Regions from separate parts of the Kitasatospora sp. NPDC127116 genome, predicted to be linked through region 3. Evidence: riboswitches for the same ligand, from Rfam matches in the RefSeq annotation. Region 3 holds a riboswitch; each other region holds the start of a gene.
What was found. A riboswitch is a leader RNA that binds a small molecule or an ion and turns the genes downstream of it on or off. The one in region 3 is predicted to bind cyclic di-AMP.
Positions count from the first base shown of each region.

Region 1 (4,601 bases), on a different contig from region 3:
CTGAAGGCGCAGTCCGCGGCCGAGCGCGGTGCGGCCGAGACCGAGGCGCGCAGGCTCAGGCACCGGGTCTCGGAGCTGGAGAACGCGGTCGAGCAGGGCCGCCGGTCGGCCCGTGAGGGGCGCAGCGTCGAGGACATGCGGCTGCGGCTGCTGCTGGACACCGTGCTGCAGTCGGCCCAGGGGCTCCAGCGGGAGCTGGCGCTGCCGGTCTCCCAGATCCGCCCGGCGGACCTGGTGGAGGCGGTGGTGCCGGGGGCGGCCTCGCCCCACGACGTGGCCCGGCGCGGGCTGGCCGAGGACGATCCGGCGCTGCTGGACCAGCTGCTGGCGATCCCCCAGGTGCACCTGGTGGTGGACGGCTACAACGTGACCAAGACCGGTTATCCGACGCTGCCGCTGGAGCAGCAGCGGATCCGGCTGCTGGGCGGGCTGGCGATGCTGGCGCAGCGCACCCAGGCGGAGGTCACCTGCGTGTTCGACGGGCAGGACCTGGACGTCCCGGTGATCATGGCGCCGCCGCGCGGGGTCCGGGTGCGGTTCAGCCGGACCGGGGAGACGGCCGACGAGCTGATCCGCCGTCTGGTGCGGGCCGAGCCGCAGGGCCGTCCGGTGGTGGTGGTGTCCACCGACCGGGAGGTCGCGGACGGCGTGCGGAAGGCGGGCGCGCGCCCCGTGGCCTCGGTGCTGCTGCTGAACCGGCTGGCGCGCCCCTGACCCCGAGCGGCCGTGCGATGCCTGGTCAGGAGTGGTTCCGGGATGGTGTGCGGGTCCCGTGTCGTCAGTGTGCGGACCGGAGTTCACACCTTCGGGGGAGTGGCAAAACGGATAGATCTTCACTAGGGTCTGGCGTCAAACCTATTTTCCGGAATCTCATCCCATCAGGTGAGTCCGTTGGAAGAAGGAGCAGGACCCTTGGCCTCCCACCGCCGTCCCAAGCAGCCGAGCCGCGCGCGGATCTCCGTGCTCACCGCTGCTGCTGCGACCGCGGTCGCCCTCTCCGCCCAGGTGGCCGCGCACGCCGCGCCGCAGCCGAACAAAACGGACGTCAAGGCGCAGATCGACCAGCTCCAGGAGGAGCAGGAGCAGGCGGCGGAGAAGTACAACGGCGCCAAGGAGCGGGCCGACCAGCTGCGCAAGCAGGCCGACCAGCTGCAGGACCAGGTGGCCCGCAGCCAGGAGCAGATGACCCAGCTCCAGGGCGGCCTCGCCGAGGTGGCGGGCGAGCAGTACCGCACCGGCGGCATCGACCCGTCCGTCCAGCTGATGCTCACCTCCGACCCGTCCGGCTACCTGGAGAAGGCCTCCACCGTCCAGCAGGCCAGCAGCAGCCAGGCCGAGGCGCTCAAGGGGCTGCTGGACCAGCAGCGCCGGCTGGACCAGGAGAAGGTCGAGGCCTCCGCCGTGCTCGCCTCGCTGGACACCACCACCAAGGACCTGAACCAGGCCAAGGCGGACGTCAACACCAAGCTGAAGGCCGCCCAGGACCTGCTGAACTCGCTGAGCGCCACCGACCGCGCCGCGCTGAAGGCCCAGCAGGCACAGGACGACCGCGCCTCGCGCGGCAGCGACCGGGTCGACCTCAGCAGCCTGCCGCCGGCCAGCGGCTACGCGGCCGTGGCGATGGCCAAGGCGATGAGCAAGCAGGGCTCGCCGTACGTGTGGGGCGCCACCGGCTCGACCACCTTCGACTGCTCGGGCCTGATGGTCTGGGCGTACGGGCAGGCGGGCGTCTCGCTGCCGCGCACCTCGCAGGAGCAGGGCCACTACGGCACCCGGGTGCCCTCGCTGGACCAGGCCCAGCCGGGCGACCTGGTGGTCTACGGCAACGACATGCACCACGTCGGGATGTACATCGGCAACGGCATGGTGGTCCACGCGCCGCACACCGGTGACGTGGTGAAGGTGATGAAGGCCGACGCGATGTCGATCAACACCATCCGCCGGGTCTGACGGCCCGACACGCCCGCGGGGCCCTTCCGGGGGCTGTGAAAAGCGCCACCCCTCGTTCGGGGGTGGCGTTCGGCTTTCCGTCCCTTCGCGACCACATGCTGAGAACTGATCAGCCATCTGTGTGCCAGTGGTCACCATCGGTCATTTTCACAGAAGAACTTGGGAAATCTTTGGTCTTTTTTCTGACAAGGATTTGAACCGATCACGGTTCAGTTACTAGGGTCGTGCCCTGAACCACCGCACTGTCGATCGCCCAGCCAGGGTGGCGGCGGTGGTTACCGTCGAGTTCGTGAGGCAGCGGGGCAGGTCGAAGCGACTGCCCGACAGGGGAGCCCAGTGTTTTGGGGGCGCTGCGGAGCGGAGCCGGGGAACCACGTTCCTCCGGGGTGAATCGACGCCAGGTCGGCCGATGGAACGGCCGTGAGGCGTCGTAGGGCATGCTTCCGGCCCGAACCCGTCAGCTCACCCGGTAGGCGGACGTAGGAAGAAGGAGTCCGCCTTCGTGGCGTCCCATCGTCGTCCCAAGCCCGCAGGCCGCGCCCGGGTCTCGATCCTGACCGGTGTCGCCGCGGCAGCCGTCGTCCTCTCCGCGCAAGGCGCCCACGCCGACCCGCAGCCGACCAAGGAACAGGTCAAGGGGCAGGTCGACCAGCTCAACGAGCAGGCCGAGATCGCGACCGAGAACTACAACGCGGCCCAGGCCAAGCAGCAGGAGCTGGAGAAGCAGGTCTCCGGCATGCAGGACCAGGTGGCCCGTCAGCAGGCCCAGGTCACCGAGCTCCAGGGCGGCCTGGCCGAGATCGCCGGCGAGCAGTACCGCAACGGGGGCATATCCCCGACCGTCCAGCTGATGTTCTCCTCCAGCCCGGACACCTTCCTCAGCCAGGCCGACGCGCTGAACCAGGCCGGCAGCACCCAGAAGGGTCAGCTGAAGGAGCTCCAGGAGCAGCAGCGCAAGCTCGACCAGGACCGCAACGAGGCCCAGGGCAAGCTCGCCGAGCTGGAGTCGACCACCCAGCAGCTGAAGGCCTCCAAGGAGGAGGTCCAGGGCAAGCTGAAGGCGGCCCAGGACCTGCTCAACACGCTGACCGAGCAGGAGCGCCAGGCGCTGCGCCAGGCCGAGGAGAAGGCCGCGGCCGACGCCAAGGCCAAGGCCGACGCCGCCCAGGCCCAGCAGCAGCAGGCCGACCGCGCCTCCCGCGACAACAGCCGCGGCGACCTCGCGACCGGCTCGACCGCCTCGGCCGGCTCGACCGCCTCCTCCCCGGTGAAGGTGGCCCCGGGCAGCTCGCGCGGTGCCGCCGCGCTCTCGGCCGCCGCCTCCAAGATCGGCAGCCCGTACGTCTGGGGCGCCACCGGCCCGGGCTCCTTCGACTGCTCCGGTCTGATGGTCTGGGCGTTCAACCAGGCGGGCGTGTCGCTGCCGCGCACCTCGCAGGCGCAGGCCTCGGCCGGCACCCGGATCGGCTCGGACATCTCCCAGGCCCAGCCCGGCGACCTGCTGATCTTCTACACCGACGCCCACCACGTCGGCATCTACGCGGGCAACGGCCAGGTGCTGCACGCGCCCAAGCCGGGCGCGTCGGTGCGCTACGAGGCCGTCACCAACATGCCGCTGGCCTCCATCGTGCGGGTCTGATCACCGCTCGGACGCTTCCAGGCCCGGCCTCCCCCAGGGGAGGCCGGGCCTGCGGTTTTTCCTGCGGCTTTTCCCGAGGGCCGATCAAATGTCCGACAACAGCCTGAATATTCGGGTTGGCAGGGGTTTGGACTCGCTTGCCCTGACTCGCTAACGTCTGCCACCGGACTCCCGCTCGACGGCCGCCCGTCCCGGTGCGGCGGCGGGAGCCGCGCCGCAGGATTGGAGCCGCTGCCGCCATGCCCGTGCACCGCCGTTCCCAACTGCTCGCCCGGGCGCTGGTGCTGACCGCGGCCGCCGCCACCGCCCTGGGTGTGGCTGCCGGAGGCAGCGCCCAGGCCGCCCCCGGCAGCCCCGACCCGGGCGACCGCCAGGACGTCAAGACGCAGGTGGAACAGCTGTACGACGAGGCCGAGCAGGCGTCCGAGAAGGCCAACGCGGCGCAGGAGGCCCAGCGGCGGCTCCAGGGCGAGACCACGATCCTCCAGGGCGAGATCGCCGTGGCCCAGGACCAGCTCAACGGGCTGCGGGGCGACCTCGCGACGGTGGCCGGGGCCGAGTACCGCGGCGGCGGGATGACCCAGACCGCCCAGCTCATCCTCTCGCCCGACCCGGAGGGCTACCTGTCCCGCGCCCGCGCCCTGGGCCAGGCCGCCGCGCGCCAGCAGGAGACCCTGCACGAGCTGGTCGCCCGGCAGCGCCGGCTCGACCAGCGCCGGACCGAGGCGGCCGGCAAGCTCGACGAGCTGGACCGGACCCGCCGCTCGCTCGCCGACAGCAAGCAGCAGATCCAGCAGCGGCTGGCCAGGGCGCAGAAGCTGCTGAACGGTCTGGGCGCCGCCGAGCGGGCCCGGCTGACGGTCCAGGACGCCCGGGACGCCGAGCAGCGCGCCACCCGGGGCACCGACCGGCTGGACCTCGGCACCGCCCCGCCCGCCTCCGAGCGCGGGGCCGCCGCGCTGGCCGCCGCGGTGCGGATGATCGGCTCCCCGTACGTCTACGGGGCCACCGG
Region 1 covers NZ_JBHXTL010000062.1:35,719-40,319, forward strand. Annotated here, with positions in the region: gene ACFVHV_RS23865 (NYN domain-containing protein) at 1-714, shown strand, start outside; gene ACFVHV_RS23870 (NlpC/P60 family protein) at 913-1,950, shown strand; cyclic di-AMP (ydaO/yuaA leader) riboswitch at 2,289-2,442, shown strand; gene ACFVHV_RS23875 (NlpC/P60 family protein) at 2,453-3,589, shown strand; gene ACFVHV_RS23880 (NlpC/P60 family protein) at 3,829-4,601, shown strand, end outside.
Region 1: another riboswitch for cyclic di-AMP. It lies ahead of ACFVHV_RS23875 (NlpC/P60 family protein); the one in region 3 lies ahead of ACFVHV_RS19410 (peptidoglycan DD-metalloendopeptidase family protein).

Region 2 (4,601 bases), on a different contig from region 3:
CGCTCCGCGGAGCGGCCGTTCCTGCTACTCCGCGGAGCGGAAGCGCGGGAAGGCGCCGCGGCCGGCGTACTCGGCGGCGTCGTCGAGGATCTCCTCGATGCGCAGCAGCTGGTTGTACTTGGCGACGCGCTCGGAGCGGGCCGGGGCACCGGTCTTGATCTGGCCGCAGTTGGTGGCGACGGCCAGGTCGGCGATGGTGACGTCCTCGGTCTCGCCGGAGCGGTGCGACATCATGCAGCGGTAGCCGTTGCGCTGGGCCAGCTCGACGGCGTCCAGGGTCTCGGTCAGCGAGCCGATCTGGTTCACCTTCACCAGCAGCGCGTTGGCGGTGCCGGTCTCGATGCCGCGGGCCAGGCGGGCCGGGTTGGTGACGAACAGGTCGTCGCCGACCAGCTGGACCTTGTCGCCCAGCTTGTCGGTCATGGCCTTCCAGCCGTCCCAGTCGGACTCGTCCAGCGGGTCCTCGATGGAGACCAGCGGGTAGGCGGCGACCAGCTCGGCGTAGTACTCGATGAGCTCGGCGGCGGTGAGGTCCTTGCCCTCGAACTGGTAGGCGCCGTCCTCGTAGAACTCGGAGGAGGCGACGTCCAGGGCCAGCGCGACGTCACGGCCGGGCACGTAGCCGGCCTTCTCGATGGCCTCGACGATGAGGTCCAGGGCCTCGCGGTTGGAGTCCAGGTTCGGGGCGAAGCCGCCCTCGTCGCCCAGGCCGGTGGACAGGCCGCGCTCCTTCAGCACGCCCTTGAGCGTGTGGTAGACCTCGACGCCCCAGCGGACGGCCTCGGAGAAGGACTCCGCGCCGATCGGGGCGATCATGAACTCCTGGATGTCGACGTTGGAGTCCGCGTGCGACCCGCCGTTGAGGATGTTCATCATCGGGACCGGCAGGACGTGCGCGTTCGGGCCGCCCAGGTAGCGGAACAGCGGCAGGTCGCTGGCCTCGGAGGCGGCGTGCGCGACGGCCAGTGAGACGCCCAGGATGGCGTTGGCGCCGAGCGAGGACTTGTCCGGGGTGGCGTCCAGGTCCAGCATGGCCTGGTCGATCAGGCGCTGCTCGGTGGCGTCGTAGCCGACCAGCTCCGGGCCGATCTGCTCGATGACGGCCAGGACGGCCTTCTCGACGCCCTTGCCGAAGTAGCGGTTCTTGTCACCGTCACGCAGCTCCAGCGCCTCGAAGGCACCGGTGGAAGCACCCGACGGGACAGCGGCACGACCCGTGCTGCCGTCGTCGAGGCCGACCTCGACCTCGACCGTGGGGTTGCCGCGGGAGTCGAGGATCTCACGGGCTACGACGACATCGATGGACGGCACGAGGCATCTCCTTGCGGAAGCAGGGTCCGGTCTGACGGTGGTGCTGTCAGCAGGACGATTGCGGAGTCGTTACGACCAGAGCCTAACCGCCCGGGCTCCCGGGGCCACGTCCGCCTCGGTCCCGTCTCAGCGTGTGGCCCCACTACCCACCGGTAGTTCACCTGCTTGTCCCAGCTTGTCCCACCGGAGCGGGCGAATGCGGACGAAGGGGACCGGTAGGACCGGTCCCCTTCGGACGGCGGGGTGAGGCGGCGTCGGCACCGGGCGCGGCGGGCGGGCCGGCGGCGGGCGGGCCGGCGTCGAGCGGGCCGGCTCAGCCGAGGTGCAGCACCTGGCCGGGCATGATCAGGTTCGGGTCGCCGCCGACCGTGCCGTGGTTCTGCTCGTACAGCGCGTGCCAGCCTCCGGACACGCCCTGGGCGGCGGCGATGGTCGACAGGGTGTCACCGGCGCGGACGGTGTAGTCGTGGCCGGTGGCCTGCGGGGCCGACTGCGCGGCCTGCGGGGCGTACTGCGGCTGGGCGGCGGCCTGGCCGGCGTAGTGCTGGTAGACGCTCTGGTGGCTGGTCCAGTACCAGGCGCCGTTGCTCTGGTACCAGTACACCTTGGCGTCGGCGTCCCAGCCGGCCTTGCCGGAGAAGCCCGGGGTCTGCGGCTGCGCCTGCTGCTGCGGGGCGGCCTGCTGGACCGGCTGCGCGGCGGGCTTCGAGGCCTGCTTCGGGGCCTGCTTCTGGGCGGCGGGCTGCTGCGCGACCGGCTTCTCGGCCGGCTTGGCGGCGGGCTTCGGGGTCTGCTGTTTGGGGGCGGACTGCGGCTTGGCGTCCGAGGAGGTGTCGACCGCGGCCGGGGCGCCGCCCTTGGTCAGACCGGCCTTCTGGGAGCAGACCGGCCAGGCACCCGGGCCCTGCGAGGCCAGCACCTTCTCGGCGACCGAGATCTGCTGGGCCTTGCTGGCCTGGTTGGCCTGCGGCGCGTAGGCGGTGCCGCCGTACGCCTTCCAGGTGCTGGAGGTGAACTGGAGGCCGCCGTAGAAGCCGTTGCCGGTGTTGATGCTCCAGTTGCCACCGGCCTCGCACTGGGCGACGGCGTCCCAGGTGGAGGCGGGGGCGGCGGAGGCACCGGTGGCGGTGAGGAGCGGCATCGCGAGTCCGACGCCGGCCACACCGGCGACGGCGATGGCCTTCTCGGCCTGGGTGCGACGACGGTGACGGCCAGTTCCAACGAACAGCATGAAGAGGTCCCTCTCCGCACGCCTGCGAGGTGAGCTGTCGGGTTCGGACCGGGAGGTGGCCCGGCCGCCGTATGCGGAAACGATTCCGCTCGGGCGGCTTCACCCCAAGCCGTGGGGAGACGGCAACAAACCTGGTTCCCCCGCCCCTGCCCAGGGTTCTGGTCGGTTTCCCGTGACGCGGCGGGCAGGACTCGGCGTTCCGCGTACGAGGTCCGCAGCTGCGAACTCCAGGGAGAGTAGACAGATCATCAGACCAATCACAAGCTCATATCGTCGATATCACACAATAATTACGGCGCGTGTTCGATCGCCTACCAACGGCGGTGTTATGTCCGGATTGATGGGTGTTCACACCCCCGCCGGCAGGTGGTTCGCGACGTCCCGTCAGGGCGATCTCAGCACGTCGGAGGCGTGGCGGGAGCGTGCGGAGAGGCCTGCGGAGAGGCCTGCGAAGGAGCGTGCGGAGGGGTCTGCGGAGAGGCGTGCGGGGAACGGCTCTCCGGACTGAATTCCACCGGGAGTTCGCGCAGCCCACGCATGATCAGACCACCGCGCCACCGCAGGTCGTCCGCGTTTTCCGCGAGCCGGAGATCGGGCAGCCGGGAAAGCAGCGTGGTCAGCGCGGCACGACCCTCCAAGCGGGCGAGCGGAGCGCCGATGCAGTAGTGGATGCCGTGCCCGAAGCCCAGGTGGGGGTTGTCCGTCCGGGCCAGGTCCAGGGTGTTCTCGGCCGCGAACCGGGCCGGGTCGCGGTCCGCCGCGGCGAGCACCACCAGCACCGGGTCGCCGACCGGAATGTCCACCCCGCCGATGGTCAGCGGACGGGTCGCGAACCGCCAGGTCGCCATCTCCACCGGCCCGTCGTAGCGCAGGAGTTCCTCGATCCCGGTCTCCAGGAGCGCGCTCTCCCCGCGGGCCACCGACTCCTGCAGCAACCGGCGCTGCTCCGGATTGCGCAGCAGGGCGTACGTGCCGTTGCCGATCAGGTTCACGGTGGTCTCGAAACCCGCGAACAGGAGGATGAAGGCCATCGCCGCGGCCTCGTTCTCGGTCAGGTGCTCACCGTGGTCACTGGCCCGGATCAGGCCCGAGATCAGGTCGTCCCCGAGGTCCGCTCGCTTGCGGTGGATCAGCTCCAGCAGGTACGCCCGCATCCGCTTCACCGCCCGCCCCACGCCGCCGCGCTGGCCGCCGCCGTGGCCCGGCTTCGTGTGGCGCACCATCATCCCGGCCCAGTCCCGGAAGTCGTCCTGGTCCTCGGCCGGCACGCCCAGCAGGTCGCAGATCGCGTAGATGGGGAGCGGGAAGGCGAACTCGTGGATCAGGTCCGCCGAACCGCGCTGCGCGAAGCCGTCGATCAGCCGGTCGGTGAGCTGCTGCACCCGCGGCTCGAACTCCGCCACCCGGCGCGGGGTGAACGCCTTCGACACCAGCCGGCGCAGCCGGGTGTGGTCCGGCGGGTCGATGTTCAGCAGGTGGGTCATCAGGTCCGCCTGCCGCTCCCCCGGGATGCCCACCCGGCCGGTGCGGTGCGCCTGCTCGCTGTGGTGCGCCGGGTTCTTCGACAGCCGGCTGTCCGCGAGCGCCTGCCGGGCGTCCGCGTACCGGGTCACCAGCCAGGCCTCCACCCCGCTCGGCAGCGTGGTGCGGTGCACCGGGGCGTGCTCGCGCAGCCAGGCGTAGGCGGGGTACGGGTCGGAGGCGAACTCCCAGGTGAACAGCTGCGGGGCGGTGGCGTCGGACGGCGTGGCGGCGGGCCGGGCGGAGTCGGGCTGAGCTGGCATGGACCGACCGTATCCGGTGCGACGGGCACGCCCCGCTCCGGCGGGCCGCCGCTCCTCCCGCCGACGGTCCGCGGCCGTCCTGCCGATGTTCCGTGGACGGCCCATGGACGGTTCATGGACGGCCCGTTGACTGTCCGCGGACGGTCAATGGACAGCTCTTGGCCGACTCTTGGCCGCGGTGCGGGCGTGAGCCTGGTCACCTGCGGGGTAATCCCTGTTGCGGAGGGTCAGGACGTGCCTACGATCCTCCGCAGTACGCGTGGGCGCCGGTGCGG
Region 2 covers NZ_JBHXTL010000142.1:12,636-17,236, reverse strand. Annotated here, with positions in the region: gene eno (phosphopyruvate hydratase) at 25-1,311, opposite strand; gene ACFVHV_RS36825 (transglycosylase family protein) at 1,625-2,542, opposite strand; cyclic di-AMP (ydaO/yuaA leader) riboswitch at 2,548-2,716, opposite strand; gene ACFVHV_RS36820 (cytochrome P450) at 2,938-4,326, opposite strand.
Region 2: another riboswitch for cyclic di-AMP. It lies ahead of ACFVHV_RS36825 (transglycosylase family protein); the one in region 3 lies ahead of ACFVHV_RS19410 (peptidoglycan DD-metalloendopeptidase family protein).

Region 3 (4,601 bases):
GGTCCGCACGGCCAGTCGCAGTTCGGCTCGGCCACCGGCTGCTCCTCGGGGGCGAGCACATTGCCCCGTACGGTCGCGGCCGCGATCAGCCCGCCGGCCACCAGGAGGCCCGCGCAGATCAGCATCGCGGTGTGGAAGGCGGAGTCGACCGCGGAGGGCACCCGGTAGGCGTCGCCGCTCAGCCCGGCCAGCGCCGGCAGGGCGGCCACCGCGAGCAGGCCGGCCGCGCGGGCGGCGGCGTTGTTGACCCCGCTGGCGATGCCGGCGTGCCGGACCTCGACGGCGGCCAGCACGGTCGCCGTCAGCGGCGCGACCAGCAGCGTCATCCCGCAGCCCAGCACCGTGACGGCGGGCAGCACGTCCACCCAGTACGAGGAGCCGGGGCCGATGCGCAGCATCAGCAGCACCCCGGCGGCGCACAGCAGGGGGCCGACGGTCAGCGGGACGCGCGGGCCGATCCGTTTGCCGAGGCGCCCGGCGCGCGCGGACAGCGCCAGCATCAGCACGGTGATCGGCACCAGGGCGAAGCCCGACACCAGCGGCGAGAACCCGGACACGATCTGGAGCTGCACCACCAGCAGGAAGAAGACGCCGCTGAACGCCGCGTACACGCACAGGGTGACCAGGTTCACCGCGGTGAACAGCCGGGAGGAGAACAGCCCGAGCGGCAGCATCGGTTCGGGAGCGCGGCGCTCGACGGCCACGAAGGCGACGCCGAGCGCCACCCCGATCACCCCGCTGACCCAGACCGCCGGGGACAGGCCCTCGCCGGCCGCGGTCAGCGCGTAGGTGATCGCGCCGAGCGCGAGGGCGGCGAGCACGGCGCCGAGCACGTCGAAGCGGCCGGTGGCGGCCTCGTCCCGGGTCTCCGGCACCGACCGGGTGGTCACCGCGATCACGGCGGCGGCGAGCGGCAGGTTCAGCAGGAAGATCCAGCGCCAGCCGGGGCCGTCCACCAGCCAGCCGCCGAGGAAGGGGCCGATCGCGGCGGACACCCCGCCGAGGCCGGACCAGAGCCCGACCGCGGCCGAGCGGTCGTCGGGGTGGAAGACGGCCTGGAGCATGGCGAGCGAGCCGGGGGTGAGCAGCGCCCCGCCGATGCCCTGGACGGCGCGGGCGGCGATCAGCACGTGGATGTTCGGCGCCGCGGCGCAGGCCGCGGAGGCGATGGCGAACCAGACCACGCCGATCAGGAAGACCTTGCGCCGCCCGTACCGGTCGCCGAGCGCGCCGCCGAGCAGGATCAGGCCCGCCAGGGTGAGCAGATAGGCGTTCAGAGTCCATTGCAGGGACGCCAGGGAGGCGCCGAGGTCGGCGCCGATCCGGGGCAGGGCGACGTTCACGACGGTGCCGTCGAGCATCGCCATGCTGGAGCCGAGCACGGTCGCCAGTAGTACCCAGCGACCCTGCGCGGTGCCCAGGCGCAGGGTGCCGGCCTCGGAGGTGGCCACGGGCGAATCCTGCGCTGCCGGGGCGCACGTGACAAGGGTCACCGGTGGGTGTGTTGACGGTCGGCGGTGCGTGAACGGGTGGCTGCGTTCCGTCGCCGATCTCGGCGCAGGGTCGTGGATCAGTGGCGGGGGGTGAATGGGTTGTGTACGCACCGTGGGGTCCGGTCTGCGGAGGGTCACCGGAACGGGGGAGATGGTTGCCCTTTCAAGAGATCGACATTGCTTCACCCGAACGGATGGGTTTTAGTTCAGCGACCGCCCGGCCAGTCCGGACGGATCCACCGGGTGGAACGCCGAGTCCTGCCGCTGCCCGGTGGTTCGAAACGAACTCTGTACGGCAGGAGCGGGGGACCCACAGGTAAGTCGCCGGACCGGAGTTCGCGCCTCAGGGCGCGGGCGTCCAGGACCGGCTAGGGGTGAAGCCGCGCATGCGGCCGGGCAACTCCAGCCCGAACCCGACAGCTCACCTCGCAGGCGTCGGAGAGGAAAATTCCATGCCTGCTCAGGCTCGTCGTATCGCCCTGCCCCGCGCCGCCCGAATCGGCATCGCGACCGCCGTCACCGGTGTCTCCTTCGCCCTCCCGCTCGTCACCGCGGTGAGCGCCCAGGCCCACACCGTTCCGGCCGCCCCGGCCGCGCAGGCCGCCGCCTCCACGGACGCCAAGCCGGCCGCGCCGGCCGCTGCCCCGGCCACCCCGGCCGCGCAGGAGAGCTACCGCGTCGTCAGCGGAGACACCCTGTCCAAGATCGCCGACGCCAAGAACGTCGAGGGCGGCTGGCACGCGCTGTACGAGCAGAACCGCTCGGTCGTCGGTGCCGACCCGAACCTGATCTTCCCGGGCCAGCAGCTCGCGCTGTCGGGCCACGCCGCCGCGCCGGCCGCCGACGCCGCCCCGGCCAAGCCGGCCGCCCCGGCGAAGCCCGCCCAGCCGGCCGCCCCGGCGACCCAGGCCGCCAAGCCGCAGGCCCAGGTCCAGGTGAAGACCGAGGCCGCCAAGCCGTCCGCCCAGCTCCAGACCCAGCTGCAGGTCGCCGCTCCGGCTGCGGTCGTGACCGCCACTCCGGTCGCCGCCGCCACCTCCGGCTTCGTCGCCCCGCTGGCCAACCCGAGGCTCGGCACCGCCTACGGCGTGGCCGGCTCGATGTGGGCCTCCGGCCACCACACCGGCCAGGACTTCGTCGCCTCCACCGGCACCCCGCTGCGCGCCGTCGCCAACGGCGTCGTGGTCAAGGCCGGCAACGGCGGCGCCTACGGCAACGAGGTCGAGATCAAGCTCGCCGACGGCCACTACGCCGAGTACGCGCACCTCTCCTCGATCGGCGTGAGGATCGGTCAGGCCGTCACCGCCGGCCAGCAGATCGGCCTCTCCGGCGCCACCGGCAACGTGACCGGCCCGCACCTGCACTTCGAGATCCGCAACGGCTCGGAGTACGGCTCGGACATCAACCCGGTCGCCTACCTGCGCGCGCACGGCGTCGCGCTCTGATCCGGGGCCGCTGAGCGCCGAGGGTTTTCGGAACCACCGCTGCTGCGGGGCGAATCGATCCTCCGGGATGGTCATGTCGGGTGACCGCTCGACCGGGTGATCGCCGCACGGCGGACATGGGCGCGGGACACGCCCAGGCCGGCCCGGCCGCACGAGGACCTCCTCGTACGGCCGGGCCGGCCGCTGCCGTTTCCGGGCCCGTCCGGTCGTGCCCCGGCCGTCCGGCGGGTTCCGGAGCGTCGTTCGACCGGTCGAACGCGGCGTCAACCCGACTGCTCCGGAGGGCCGTCGGCCCGATCGCGGGGCTGCTCCGGCGCGCCATGCTGTCGGACGGTCAGCGTCCGGCCGGTCCGGCGGTCGGGCGGGTCCGGGAGGCGAGGAGGCCGGATGGCGGTCCGGAGCGGGGACGTGGCGGGGGAGAAGGCCGGGCGGGAGCGGCCGGGGACGGGCGGCGTCGACCGGCTGAAGGCGGACTCGGTCGGCCTGGTCGGCGTGGTGTTCATGGCGCTCGCCACCGCCGCCCCGATCACCGCGATGACGGGCAACCTGCCGATCATCGTCGGGCAGGGCAACGGCGCCGGCGCGCCCGCCGCGTACGTCGTGGCGACCGTGGTGCTGACGGTGTTCTCGGTCGGGTACGTGGCGATGGCCCGGCACATCACCGCGGCCGGCGCGTTCTACGGCTACGTCTCGCACGGGCTGGGCCGGGTGGTCGGGATGGCCTCGGGGCTGCTCGCGGTGCTGGCGTACGTCGTCACCGAGGCCTCGGCCCTCGGCTTCTTCGCGTACTCGCTGCGCGGGCTGGTCCGTTCGCAGCTGGGGCTGGACCTGGGCTGGGGCTGGTACGCGCTGTTCGGGGCGACGGTGATCGGGGTGATGGCCTGGTTCGACCTGCACCTGACGGCCAAGGTGCTCGGGGTCGCGCTGGTGCTGGAGATCGGGGTGCTGGGGGCGGTCTCGTTCGCGGTGCTGTTCTCCGGCGGCGGGCCGGACGGGATCGTGGTCGGGGCCGTGAACCCGCTGAACGCGCTGAGGGGGGTGGGTGGTTCGGGCGCGGCGGCGGCCGGGCTCGGCCTGTTCTTCGCGTTCTGGTCCTGGGTGGGATTCGAGTCCACCGCGATGTACGGCGAGGAGTCCCGCGACCCCAAGCGGGTGGTGCCGCGGGCGACGCTGGTGTCGGTGATCGGCGTCGGGCTGCTCTACGTCTTCGTGTCCTGGATGATCGTGTCCGGCAACGGCGTCGGGCGGGCGGTCGCGGTGGCGAGCGGCGCCGTGCCGGGCAAGGACGGCAACAGCCTGTTCTTCGACCCGCTCGGCGCGCACCTGGGGGCCTGGGCGGTGAAGGTGTTCCAATGGCTGGTCGTCACCGGCTCGTTCGCCTGCGCGATGGCCTTCCACCAGTGCGCGGCCCGGTACCTGTACGCGATCGGCCGGGAGGGGCTGCTGCACCCGGCGCTCGGCCGCACCCATGCGCGGCACGGTTCGCCGCACGTCGCCTCGGTGGTGCAGTCGGTGATCGCGGTGGGGCTGGTGGCGGGGTTCCTGGCGGCAGGGATGGACCCGTACGTCCACCTGTACACGCTGCTGGCGCTGCTCGGGACGATGGCGATCCTGGTCGTGCAGACGCTCTGCTCCTTCGCCGTGGTCGGGTACTTCCACGTGC
Region 3 covers NZ_JBHXTL010000044.1:19,903-24,503, reverse strand. Annotated here, with positions in the region: gene ACFVHV_RS19415 (MFS transporter) at 1-1,451, opposite strand, end outside; cyclic di-AMP (ydaO/yuaA leader) riboswitch at 1,743-1,943, shown strand; gene ACFVHV_RS19410 (peptidoglycan DD-metalloendopeptidase family protein) at 1,946-2,938, shown strand; gene ACFVHV_RS19405 (APC family permease) at 3,326-4,601, shown strand, end outside.

Region 4 (4,601 bases), on a different contig from region 3:
CTGCGGCTCGCCCCCCGCACCAAGGCCGCCGACCTGCTCGCCTGGGCGGCCGGGCAGGACCGCGCGCCGGTGGCCGAGGCGCCGCTGCGCGCGGTGCTGGCGCTGCTGGAGCTGGGCGACGGCAGGATGCACGACGGCTGGCCGGAACTGACCTCCGACGCGGTGGAGCACCTGCTGTACGAGCGGCTCCACCTGTACGTCCAACCCGCACCCGAGGAGGACCCGCTCGCCTACGGCGACGCCGTCCGGCTGCTGATCGACCACCAGCGGGCGGCCCGGCGGCTGAACGCCAAGCGCCAGGAGCGGCTGCACGAGGAGGCCGAGTGGCAGGGCGAGGTCGCGGCCGGGCTGCTGCGCCGCGCCGACCTGGTGACCTGGCCCCGGCTGTACGCGGTGCTGCTGCACGCGTACGGGGTGGACGTCACGGACGGGGCGGCGGTGCGGGACTGGCTGGCCGGCTTCGCGGAGCTCGCGGAGGAGGACCGGCTGGCCGCGTACGAGGCGCTGGTGCCGGCCGGCTGGCTGGACGAGCCGGACGAACAGGGCTGGGGCCCGGGCCGGGTGCTGTCGGTCGGCATGGCCACCGACGGCGCCCGGCGGCTGCTGGAGCAGGGCCTGATGCGGCGCAGCTACCGCAACCTGGCCGAGCTGACCGCGCAGGGGCGGCCGATGCCGGACGAACTGGCCGGGGACTTCGGGCAGTTCGAGGAGGCGGCGGTCGACGCGGCGCTCGACCTGTTCGGCGGGTGGACGGTGCCGGGACTGCCCCGGCTGCTGGTGACGGAGTTCCCGGAGCTGGCGCCGGAGCCGGGCCAGGAGGAGATCGAGGCGTACCTGGCGCAGCTGCCCGCCGAGGAGTGAGACCTCGCACGAAGGCCCCGGCCCGGAGCGGCTGCTCCGGGCCGGGGCCTTCTCGCGTGCGCGTCGGGTTCTCTCGCGCGGGTGCGCGGACCTCTCGCGGGTGCGTCGGGTTTCTCGCGCGGGTCAGGGGTTGAGGCCGCGCTGCTGGAGCCAGGGCTCCGGGTCGACCGGGGCGCCGCCGCCGGGGCGGACCTCCATGTGCAGGTGCGGCCCGGTGACGTTGCCGGTCGCGCCGACCTTGCCGATCTGCTGGCCGGGGGCGACCTTGCCGGAGCCCTTGGTGATCGAGGAGAGGTGGCAGTACCAGATCTCGGTGCCGTCGGGCAGGGTCTCGACGATCCGGTAGCCGTACGAGCCGGCCCAGCCGGCCGAGGTGATGGTGCCCTGGCCGAGCGCGTAGACCGGGGTGCCGGTGTCGGCGGCGAAGTCCAGGCCGGTGTGCAGGTTGGCCCAGTAGCGGGCGCTCTGGCCGTAGTGGGCGGAGAGCCGGTAGTCCTTCACCGGGAGGGTGAGGGCGGCGGCCTTGACCCGCTCGGCCTCCTCGGCGGCGCGCTTGGCCTCGGCCTCCTTGGCGACGGCCTTGGCCTCCGCCTCCTGCGCGGCCTGGAGCCGGGCGGTCTCCTCGGCGGCGGTGCGCTGGCTGTCGGCCTGGTGCTGGATGCGGGCGGCGAGCGCGAGGCCGGGGTCGGCGGAGAGGGCGACCGGGGTCTCGTCCGGGGCCTCGACGGCGGGGGCGGCGGCCGGGGTCGCCGAGGCGAAGCCGGTGGCGCCCAGGGTGGCGGCGACGGCGGTGACGCCGAGCAGTGGGGAGGCTCCGCGGGTCTGACGCGGCATCCGGTGGCGGTTGGTCTCGACCTCCGCGGGGAAGTCCTCCGGGCCGAAGGCCTCGGGGCCGTCCGTGCCGGGGTGGTCGAGGAGCTGGGTACCGGCTGCGAAGCCGGCCGGGTGTGCCGGGGTGTGCGTCGACGCCACGGAGGCGCGCTCCTTTCCTTCCTTCGCGCCTACCGGGTTAGCTGACGGGTTCGGAGCAGGAAGGTCTCCTACGGCTGGGCCGGAGCCCCGCCGATTCACCCCAAGGAACATGGTTCCCCGGCTCCCTGACCTGCCCGGAGGCGGGTCGGCGGGATTAGGCGACGGCGCACGGTGCCGTCTGGGTACGGCGTTGACAACCGCGCTGCGTTATCAAACGTTAATCCTAGGAGGCTCTGATTCCAAGCCATCCGTTCGGAGCAGCCTAGGGCAAAGTGATCGGACGTCAACGAACGACACCGGCGAACACCCCCCTCGCGCACGGCCCCATCTGAGTACTCCTACTCATGTGCGCCCCGGCCGGGCGGCCACATCCTGGCGCCATGAGCACATCGATGCAGACCCGCACCACGGCCGCGTACCACATCCAGGCCGTCCTCTCCTTCGCCCTGTCGGGCGTCGCCCTCGCCGTCGGGATCGCCTACCTGCCGGTCGGCGGATGGACCAGGGCCTTCCTCGGGATCGGCCTCCTCTACACCGTCACCTCGGCGTTCACCCTGGCGAAGGTGATCCGGGACCGGCAGGAGTCCAACGAGATGGTCACCCGGGTGGACCAGGCCAGGCTGGAGAAGCTGCTCAGCGAGCACGACCCGTTCAAGGTGGAGGGAGTCTGATCGCCCCTTCCTCTCTCCACCCGCTCCTCCCGCTCCACCCCTCACCCGGCCGTTCGCTTGACGGCTAAGGCTATTAGCCTTAGCTTTATGGCTATCGGCCCGCACGCCGATGTCCCGCACCGGCGGCCCGAGGAGGACCCCATGAACGGCACCATCACCCCGAGCACCCAGTACCTGACCGTTCCCGGCGGCCGGATCGCCTTCGACGACACCCGGCAGGGCGACGGCACCCCCGTCGTCCTGCTCCCGGGCATGCTCGACAGCCGGGCCGCCTACCGGCACCTGCGCCCGCTGCTCGTCGCCGCCGGCCACCGCGTCGTCACCGTGGACCTGCGGGGCTTCGGCGAGTCCTCCGTCGAGTGGGACGACTACGGCCCGGCCGCGATCGCCGGCGACGTCCTCGCCCTGCTCGACCACCTCGGCATCGAGCGCGCCGTCCTCGCCGGGAACTCCTACACCGGGGCGACCGTCGTCAGGGCCGCCGGGGACGCGCCCGAGCGGGTCGCCGGGATCGTCCTGCTCAACGCCTTCGTCGAGAACCCGCCGCCGGGCGCCCTGCTGCGCGGCGTCATGGGCCTGATGGGCGCCGCCCTCGTCCACTGGCCGGCCTCCTGGGGCTTCTACCTGCGCCGGATGGCCTTCCCGGGCGCCAAGCCCGCCGACTTCGACGCGTACGTGGACGGACTGGTCGCCGCGCTGCGCACCCCGGGGCGCAAGACCGCCACCCGCGGGTACGTCCACGGCGACTCGGCGCCGGTCGGCTGGACGGCCGCGGTGCGGTGCCCGGCGCTGGTGGTCATGGGCAGCAAGGACCCCGACTTCCCGAAGCCGGAGCTCGTCGCCGACCGGCAGGCCGCCGCGCTCGGCGCGCGCAAGGTGATGATCGAGGGGTCCGGGCACTACCCGATGGCCGACAACCCGGCGGCCACCGCCGACGCCCTGCTGCCGTTCCTCGCCGAGCTCGGCTGAGCCCCGCCCGGCCCCGCCGCCCGTTCCTGCCCGACCCCGCCCGATCCACCCGACGTCATCCGTACGGAGAGCCCGAACCCATGCCCCGCGTAGGACTGACCCCCGACCAGGTCGTCGACCACGCCCTCGCCCTCATCGACGAGCAGGGCGCCGAGGCCCTCACGCTGGCCTCCGTCGCCGCCCGGGCCGGGGTCGCCACCCCCTCGCTGTACAAGCACGTCAGCGGCGGCCTCGCCGAACTGCGGCTGCTGATCGCCGTACGGGTCACCGGGGACCTGGCCGACCGGCTGGCCGAGGCGGCCGTCGGGCGCAGCGGGGACGACGCCGTCGCCGCCGTGCTGCGTGCCTACCACGCGTACGCCACCGCGCACCCGCACCGCTACAACGCCCTCCCCCAGGCCCCGCAGCCCGACGACGACCTGGCCCGCGCGGGCGCCCGGCTCGTCGGCGTGATCATCGCCGTCCTGCGGGAGTACGGCCTCGAAGGTTCCGAGGCGATCCACGCCGCCCGCACCGTCCGCTCCCTCGCCCACGGCTTCGCCTCCCTCACCACCGCCGGCGGCTTCCGGCTGGCCGAGGACCTCGCCACCACCCACGACCGCCTCATCGCCACCCTCACCACCGGCCTCCGCGCCTGGCCCGCGTAGGAGGCCGGCGCGGACGGCCACCTCTCCGGTGCCGGTGCCGGTGCCGGTGCCGGTGCGACGGCCCGGTCCCCGTTCACCTCTTGAGGAACCATTCACCGCTTGGGGAAATGGGGTATTAAGGGTCAGTGCCCCTGGAGCCCGCCGACAGTCCGACCGCGCGCAGTGCGATGCGCTGCGTGCGCCTGCTGCTCGGCTGCACCAGCGCCGCCGAGCTGCTCGGCACCGTACTGGCCGAGGGCCCGAGCTGGATCACCGGCGAGGGGTCCGCGCTGTACCTGCTGGACTCCGCCGGGATGCTCCGGCTGACCGCCTCGCACGGGCTGCCGGACTGGGCGCACGAGCGCTACGGCGTGGTCGATCCGGCCGGGGAGCTGCCCGCCGCGATGGCCCTGCGGCTGCGGCGCCCGTACCTGCTCAGCCCCGAGCACACCAGCGTCGACTACCCGAACGCGAACGCCGGACTGGGCACCGGGATGGTCGC
Region 4 covers NZ_JBHXTL010000087.1:17,072-21,672, forward strand. Annotated here, with positions in the region: gene ACFVHV_RS29285 (hypothetical protein) at 1-861, shown strand, start outside; gene ACFVHV_RS29290 (M23 family metallopeptidase) at 985-1,833, opposite strand; cyclic di-AMP (ydaO/yuaA leader) riboswitch at 1,846-2,004, opposite strand; gene ACFVHV_RS29295 (YiaA/YiaB family inner membrane protein) at 2,214-2,504, shown strand; gene ACFVHV_RS29300 (alpha/beta fold hydrolase) at 2,646-3,473, shown strand; gene ACFVHV_RS29305 (WHG domain-containing protein) at 3,554-4,120, shown strand; gene ACFVHV_RS29310 (SpoIIE family protein phosphatase) at 4,246-4,601, shown strand, end outside.
Region 4: another riboswitch for cyclic di-AMP. It lies ahead of ACFVHV_RS29290 (M23 family metallopeptidase); the one in region 3 lies ahead of ACFVHV_RS19410 (peptidoglycan DD-metalloendopeptidase family protein).